Regions from separate parts of the Bacillus sp. Pc3 genome, predicted to be linked through region 1. Evidence: a T-box and tRNA genes for the amino acid it is inferred to sense, from the RefSeq annotation. Region 1 holds a T-box; the other holds one or more tRNA genes.
The links. A T-box is a leader RNA that pairs with one kind of tRNA and senses whether it is charged. The one in region 1 lies ahead of trpS (tryptophan--tRNA ligase), so its partner is inferred to be a tRNA-Trp.

Region 1 (3,387 bases):
CGTATTGTAGGACAGTTTGATCGCCGGAAGGTCAGAGGCATTCTTGACGCCTAATTCCTTCAGTCCTTTATTTAAGAATTCTTTAGCTGATTTGACGTCATTGTCTTTGAAATAACCTTTTGTGTTATCCTTGAATCCCTTCATTGACGGCGGCACCGCAGCCATGGCCGGGATCTGTTCGCCCTGCGTTACATTTTTCACGATGGACGAGCGGTCGATCGCATAAGCAAGGGCTTTACGGATGTTGACATTGTTCAGCGGTTTCGCTTCTGTGTTGAATTTGTACCAATACACGCCTGCGATCGGTTCAACGTGAAGAGATCCGTCTTTTTTCAATGTCGGCAGAGATTCAGTCGGAAGCTGGCCGAGCGGCATTCCTGCCCAGTCAAGCTCACCGGCCTGGAATTTTTTCAGTTCGGTGTTGTTATTGTTAATCATCACCATGTTGATTTTCTTCAATTTCACAGCGTCTTTATCCCAATATTGATCGTTCTTTTCGAGCGTGATGGAACCGCTGTGTTTCCAGGCCGTCATTTTGAACGGGCCGTTTGACACATAATTTTCGCCCGCGTTTGTGTTCCAGTTTTTATGTTTTTCCGCGATTTTCTTGTTGATCGGCATATACGTATAGAATGAAGTTAATTGCGTGAAATAAGGTGTCGGGTTATTCAGTTCAACCTTTAATGTTTTGTCATTTACGGCTTTTACGCCTACATCATCAATCTTGCCTTTTCCTGTATTGGCAGCTTCAGCGCCTTTGATATAGTAGAGCTGATAAGCGTATTGTGATTCGTTGTTCGGGTCAAGCGCCCATTTCCACGCATATTCAAAATCCTGCGCCGTCACAGGGTCGCCGTTAGACCATTTCGCACCGTCACGAATCGTAAATGTATAGGTCTTTCCGTCTTTGCTTGTTTCAATTTTAGATGCCATTCCTTCTTCAGGCTCACCTTTGGAGTTTACGCGTGTCAATCCTTCAAAAGTCTGGCGGATTACGCCTCCTGAAACGGAATCATTCGCTAAACCAGGATGCAGTGAGAACGGCTCGGTTTTAATATTGATATTAAGTGAAGTCTGTCCTTTGGTGTCTTTTTTACCGCCGCCTGATCCGCCGCTGAATCCGCCGCACGCACTTAATACAAGCGAGAAGATAAGCATCAAACCTACAATAGACCAACGCTTTTTCATGCACTAACCCCCTAATCAAATTTTTCAGCCTTTACTACTAAATACTCAGAAATATCAGACAAAATAACTTAATATTTTTCTAAACTTTAATTGTGTTCCGTCTTTTCTGATTATTTTATGTAAAGAAGCTGTAACAATAGAGTGAACAAGTTCATTATAATGAAATGAATAATTTATTGCAATACTATTTTCTCAATTTAAAATATTTAAATTTGGTCAGTTTTTCTGTCAAAAAGGTGATACACTTCTATAGTTTAAAGCATGACCTAACTAAATTTTTTTATTGCAATTTCCAGTTCATATTGCTTTTTACATATAATATTCGTTATACGAAATGTTGATATACGTTATCATTTAAGCATTTTCAGTTCTTTTTGAGGATTTCCAGCCCTTAAGCAAACTGGAAATAAGCTTGTATTCCTCTGATGACATTTGGCTATAATTGATTTATAATAGATCAATCAAATACATTTGTTGTGATTGCGATGATGAAGAGTAGTACACATTTTCATCCGTTTGAAGAGAGTCTGCGGTGCTGGGAGCAGGTAACGGGCGATGTGGAATGGACTTCTGAGCAGCTGACCGAACGTTAGTAGGCCCAGCCGGAGCAGCCTCCGTTACCAACGTCTCGAGCGATTCCATTGTAATGGAATAATCAGGGTGGCACCACGGTTCATTCGTCCCTTTTTTCTACGGGAAGAATGGGCTTTTTTTATTATGTTTTAAGAAATGAGGTAAAAACTATGAAGAAAACGATTTTTTCTGGCATTCAGCCGAGCGGTTCCGTTACCCTCGGCAACTACATCGGCGCAATGAAGCAATTTGTTGATTTGCAGCATGACTACAACGGCTACTTCTGTATTGTCGATCAGCATGCGATTACGGTTCCGCAGGATCGGCTTGAGCTGCGGAAGAACATCCGCAATCTCGCGGCTCTTTACCTGGCCGTCGGACTTGATCCCGAGAAAGCGACCCTCTTTATCCAGTCGGAGGTTCCCGCTCATGCCCAGGCGGGGTGGATGCTCCAATGCGTCGCATATATCGGCGAGCTTGAGCGGATGACGCAATTTAAGGATAAGTCAAAGGGCAAAGAAGCCGTCGTGTCCGGACTGTTAACCTATCCGCCGCTGATGGCCGGCGATATTTTACTGTACGGAACGGACCTTGTTCCGGTCGGGGAAGACCAAAAACAGCATCTTGAACTGACCCGCAACCTGGCGGAACGCTTTAATAAAAAATACAATGACATCTTCACGATTCCTGAGGTGAAAATTCCTGAATCAGGCGCGCGCATCATGTCACTGGCTGATCCGCTCAAAAAAATGAGCAAATCAGATCCGAACCAAAAGGCATTCATCACGCTGCTTGATGAACCGAAGCAGCTCGAGAAGAAAATCAAGAGCGCCGTGACTGATTCTGAAGGCATTGTAAAGTATGATAAAGAAAACAAACCGGGCGTTTCTAATCTTTTGACGATCTATTCTATTTTAGGAAACACATCAATTGAAGAATTAGAAGCTAAATATGAAGGCAAAGGGTACGGTGAATTCAAAAGCGATTTAGCCGAAGTCGTTATCGGCGCATTGACACCGATCCAAGAGCGCTACCGTGAATTAATTGAGAGCGACGAACTTGACCGCATTCTCGACGAAGGAGCGGCGCGCGCAAACAAAACGGCCGGCAAAATGGTGAAGAAAATGGAAAACGCCATGGGTCTCGGACGAAAAAGAAGATAAAGAAAAGAGGCGGGAGAATCCCCGCCTCTTTTTTAGTTCACTTTTGATTCCTGCTCCATTTCCCAAAGCTTTTCGAAAAACGGCTGCCCTTTAATCAAATTTTCACAGAACGCAAGATGTTTATCTGACCAGCCTTCAATTGTTTCATTGTAAAGCATGTCCCAAATCTCTTCAAAGCTCATCCGTTTGATCTGCTCGTACATATGCGGATTCCATTCCGTGTACCAATACACAATTTCCGCACGGTTTTTCAACCCTTTCAGCTGGTCGAGCGCCATAAACATCAGCTGCTTGATCTGCCGCTCTTTTCTCGTCAGCCCTCTGACATGCTCCGGCGCCAATGACAAAATGTGATATTCCTTTGAAGACTCCAATTGCGCCGGCTCAAATTGAAACGATTCCGGTTCTACATCCTTTACCATTTCATAAACAAGCTGCTCCTGTCTCGGAATCAGGCGGCTCT
Region 2 (3,387 bases), 240 kb from region 1:
CTATCGGAATCAAGGCAATGACAGGGTTTGCCGTAAACTCAATGGCATACGCAATTTTCTGTTTCGACAGGTTCAGACGCTTGCTTAAAGCTTTCATGATCGGTGCAATTGTGACGATGCGAAAGTCCGGTTCACTGAACGTGCCAAATGTCGACAGCCATGCAAGCAGCATCGCACCTTTTTTGGTTTTAACTTTTTTACTGATCAAATGGACGAATCCTTTTATCCCGCCGGTCAGCTTTATAATCCCTACAAGGCCGGCATATGAATATAGAAACACAATGATTCTAATATTATTGGTGACGACAATGTTGCTGATTACATATTGAACCATATGTTCAATCCCGCCAAGCAAGCTGGGATGCAAAAGATAGCTTCCGACCAGCAAACCGACAAACAGACCGGACTGCACTTGCTTTGTAATGATTGAAATAGGAATGACCAGAATAAATGGGATAAGACAAGCCCAAGTCCCTTCCATAAAAAACACCTCTTTCAAAGAACTTCTTGTTAGTATCTTTGAAAAAAGCGGATTTATACAATCAGCAGGTATCATGTTTTCACAAGCTTTGGAGGATATTTTCATGCAACAAAAAAGGCTTCTACATATTGTAGAAGCCTTTGTATACCGGTGGCCGGGGTCGAACCGGCACTCCAGAAGGAACACGATTTTGAGTCGTGCGCGTCTGCCAATTCCGCCACACCGGCATGTAATGCGTCGTGTTCAACCGACGTATATAAATATAACATGTATTTCATAAAACGTCAACGGTTTTAGCAAAGTTTTTTAAATGGTAATGCAGTATATGCGATACAAGCAAGAAACTTATATTGATAGTCATTACGTTTTTATTATATAAAAAAAGTGATCTGCAATATGCAAATCACTCTCATATATGTTTTATAATGTGAAAACTGATGACCAATTTAACATAGTTCGTTCAAAGTTAAATTGGTGCCGAGGGCCGGACTTGAACCGGCACGGTAGTCACCTACCGCAGGATTTTAAGTCCTGTGTGTCTGCCAATTCCACCACCCCGGCAATAGAAAGGCGACACCCGGATTCGAACCGGGGATAAAGGTTTTGCAGACCTCTGCCTTACCACTTGGCTATGCCGCCGTAATTTGGAGCGGAAGACGGGATTCGAACCCGCGACCCCCACCTTGGCAAGGTGATGTTCTACCACTGAACTACTTCCGCAACATGTAAAAGAACTTAATACATCTTATGCTGTTGTTTTTAAAAAAATGCAACTGGGCTAGCTGGATTCGAACCAACGCATGACGGAGTCAAAGTCCGTTGCCTTACCGCTTGGCTATAGCCCAATGATAAAATGGGGCGATTGATGGGAATCGAACCCACGAGTGCCAGAGCCACAATCTGGTGCGTTAACCACTTCGCCACAACCGCCATAATCTGAAGATGAATAAATAAAATAGTGGCAGGGGCAGTAGGAATCGAACCCACACCGGAGGTTTTGGAGACCTCTGTTCTACCGTTAAACTATGCCCCTATTTATAAAATGGTGGAGGGGGGCAGATTCGAACTGCCGAACCCTGAGGGAGCGGATTTACAGTCCGCCGCGTTTAGCCACTTCGCTACCCCTCCATCATTTAGAGTGCCGGCCAGAGGACTTGAACCCCCAACCTACTGATTACAAGTCAGTTGCTCTACCAATTGAGCTAGACCGGCAAATGGTGGCTCGGGACGGAATCGAACCGCCGACACACGGATTTTCAGTCCGTTGCTCTACCAACTGAGCTACCGAGCCTTTTTATAAATGGCGGTCCGGACGGGACTCGAACCCGCGACCTCCTGCGTGACAGGCAGGCATTCTAACCAACTGAACTACCGGACCATTTTTTTGGTTGCGGGGGCAGGATTTGAACCTGCGACCTTCGGGTTATGAGCCCGACGAGCTACCGAACTGCTCCACCCCGCGATGATAATGGTGGAGGATGACGGGCTCGAACCGCCGACCCTCTGCTTGTAAGGCAGATGCTCTCCCAGCTGAGCTAATCCTCCATCATATAAGTGACCCGTACGGGATTCGAACCCGTGTTACCGCCGTGAAAGGGCGGTGTCTTAACCGCTTGACCAACGGGCCCTGGTATTTTTTCGTTTGTTATGTATTGATAATTAGTGGCGGAGAGCAAGGGATTCGAACCCTTGAGACGGGGTTACCGCCTACACGATTTCCAATCGTGCTCCTTCGGCCACTCGGACAGCTCTCCATAAATGGCTCCGCAGGTAGGATTCGAACCTACGACCGATCGGTTAACAGCCGATAGCTCTACCACTGAGCTACTGCGGAATGAAGTCTGCCTGGCGATGTCCTACTCTCACAGGGGGAAACCCCCGACTACCATCGGCGCTGAAGAGCTTAACTTCCGTGTTCGGCATGGGAACGGGTGTGACCTCTTCGCCATCATCACCAGACATTTTAGTGACATGTATTATTATACTATGTATTTCAGAAAAAGCAAGAGTTTTTTTAAAAAAATTCTCTCAAAACTAGATAACAGTAAGCATACATTCAAATTGGTTAAGTCCTCGATCGATTAGTATCTGTCAGCTCCATGTGTCGCCACACTTCCACCTCAGACCTATCAACCTGATCATCTTTCAGGGATCTTACTTCCTTGCGGAATGGGAAATCTCATCTTGAGGGGGGCTTCATGCTTAGATGCTTTCAGCACTTATCCCGTCCGCACATAGCTACCCAGCGATGCCCTTGGCAGAACAACTGGTACACCAGCGGTGCGTCCATCCCGGTCCTCTCGTACTAAGGACAGCTCCTCTCAAATTTCCTGCGCCCGCGACGGATAGGGACCGAACTGTCTCACGACGTTCTGAACCCAGCTCGCGTACCGCTTTAATGGGCGAACAGCCCAACCCTTGGGACCGACTACAGCCCCAGGATGCGATGAGCCGACATCGAGGTGCCAAACCTCCCCGTCGATGTGGACTCTTGGGGGAGATAAGCCTGTTATCCCCGGGGTAGCTTTTATCCGTTGAGCGATGGCCCTTCCATGCGGAACCACCGGATCACTAAGCCCGACTTTCGTCCCTGCTCGACTTGTAGGTCTCGCAGTCAAGCTCCCTTGTGCCTTTACACTCTGCGAATGATTTCCAACCATTCTGAGGGAACCTTTGGGCGCCTCCGTTACCTTTTAGGAGGCGACCGCCCCAGTCAAACTGCCCACCTGACACTGTCTCCCCGCCCGATAAGGGCGGCGGGTTAGAAGGTCAATACAGCCAGGGTAGTATCCCACCGATGCCTCCACCGAAGCTGGCGCTCCGGTTTCCAAGGCTCCTACCTATCCTGTACAAGCTGTACCAACATTCAATATCAGGCTGCAGTAAAGCTCCACGGGGTCTTTCCG

Region 2: it encodes a tRNA-Trp, which carries the amino acid that the T-box ahead of trpS (tryptophan--tRNA ligase) is inferred to sense. The anticodon was not compared.

The regions. Positions count from the first base shown of each region.
Region 1 is NZ_CP010406.1:962,276-965,662, forward strand. It holds gene SB24_RS04155 (peptide ABC transporter substrate-binding protein) at 1-1,188, opposite strand, end outside; T-box leader at 1,665-1,876, shown strand; gene trpS (tryptophan--tRNA ligase) at 1,932-2,924, shown strand; gene SB24_RS04165 (YjbA family protein) at 2,957-3,387, opposite strand, start outside.
Region 2 is NZ_CP010406.1:1,205,787-1,209,173, forward strand. It holds gene SB24_RS05395 (Na+/H+ antiporter NhaC family protein) at 1-481, opposite strand, end outside; tRNA gene SB24_RS05400 (tRNA-Leu) at 627-708, opposite strand; tRNA gene SB24_RS05405 (tRNA-Leu) at 954-1,042, opposite strand; tRNA gene SB24_RS05410 (tRNA-Cys) at 1,050-1,120, opposite strand; tRNA gene SB24_RS05415 (tRNA-Gly) at 1,127-1,201, opposite strand; tRNA gene SB24_RS05420 (tRNA-Gln) at 1,255-1,326, opposite strand; tRNA gene SB24_RS05425 (tRNA-His) at 1,336-1,411, opposite strand; tRNA gene SB24_RS05430 (tRNA-Trp) at 1,441-1,514, opposite strand; tRNA gene SB24_RS05435 (tRNA-Tyr) at 1,525-1,609, opposite strand; tRNA gene SB24_RS05440 (tRNA-Thr) at 1,621-1,693, opposite strand; tRNA gene SB24_RS05445 (tRNA-Phe) at 1,697-1,772, opposite strand; tRNA gene SB24_RS05450 (tRNA-Asp) at 1,783-1,859, opposite strand; tRNA gene SB24_RS05455 (tRNA-Met) at 1,867-1,943, opposite strand; tRNA gene SB24_RS05460 (tRNA-Val) at 1,951-2,026, opposite strand; tRNA gene SB24_RS05465 (tRNA-Glu) at 2,037-2,108, opposite strand; tRNA gene SB24_RS05470 (tRNA-Ser) at 2,145-2,235, opposite strand; tRNA gene SB24_RS05475 (tRNA-Asn) at 2,241-2,315, opposite strand; rRNA gene rrf (5S ribosomal RNA) at 2,325-2,440, opposite strand; rRNA gene SB24_RS05485 (23S ribosomal RNA) at 2,543-3,387, opposite strand, start outside.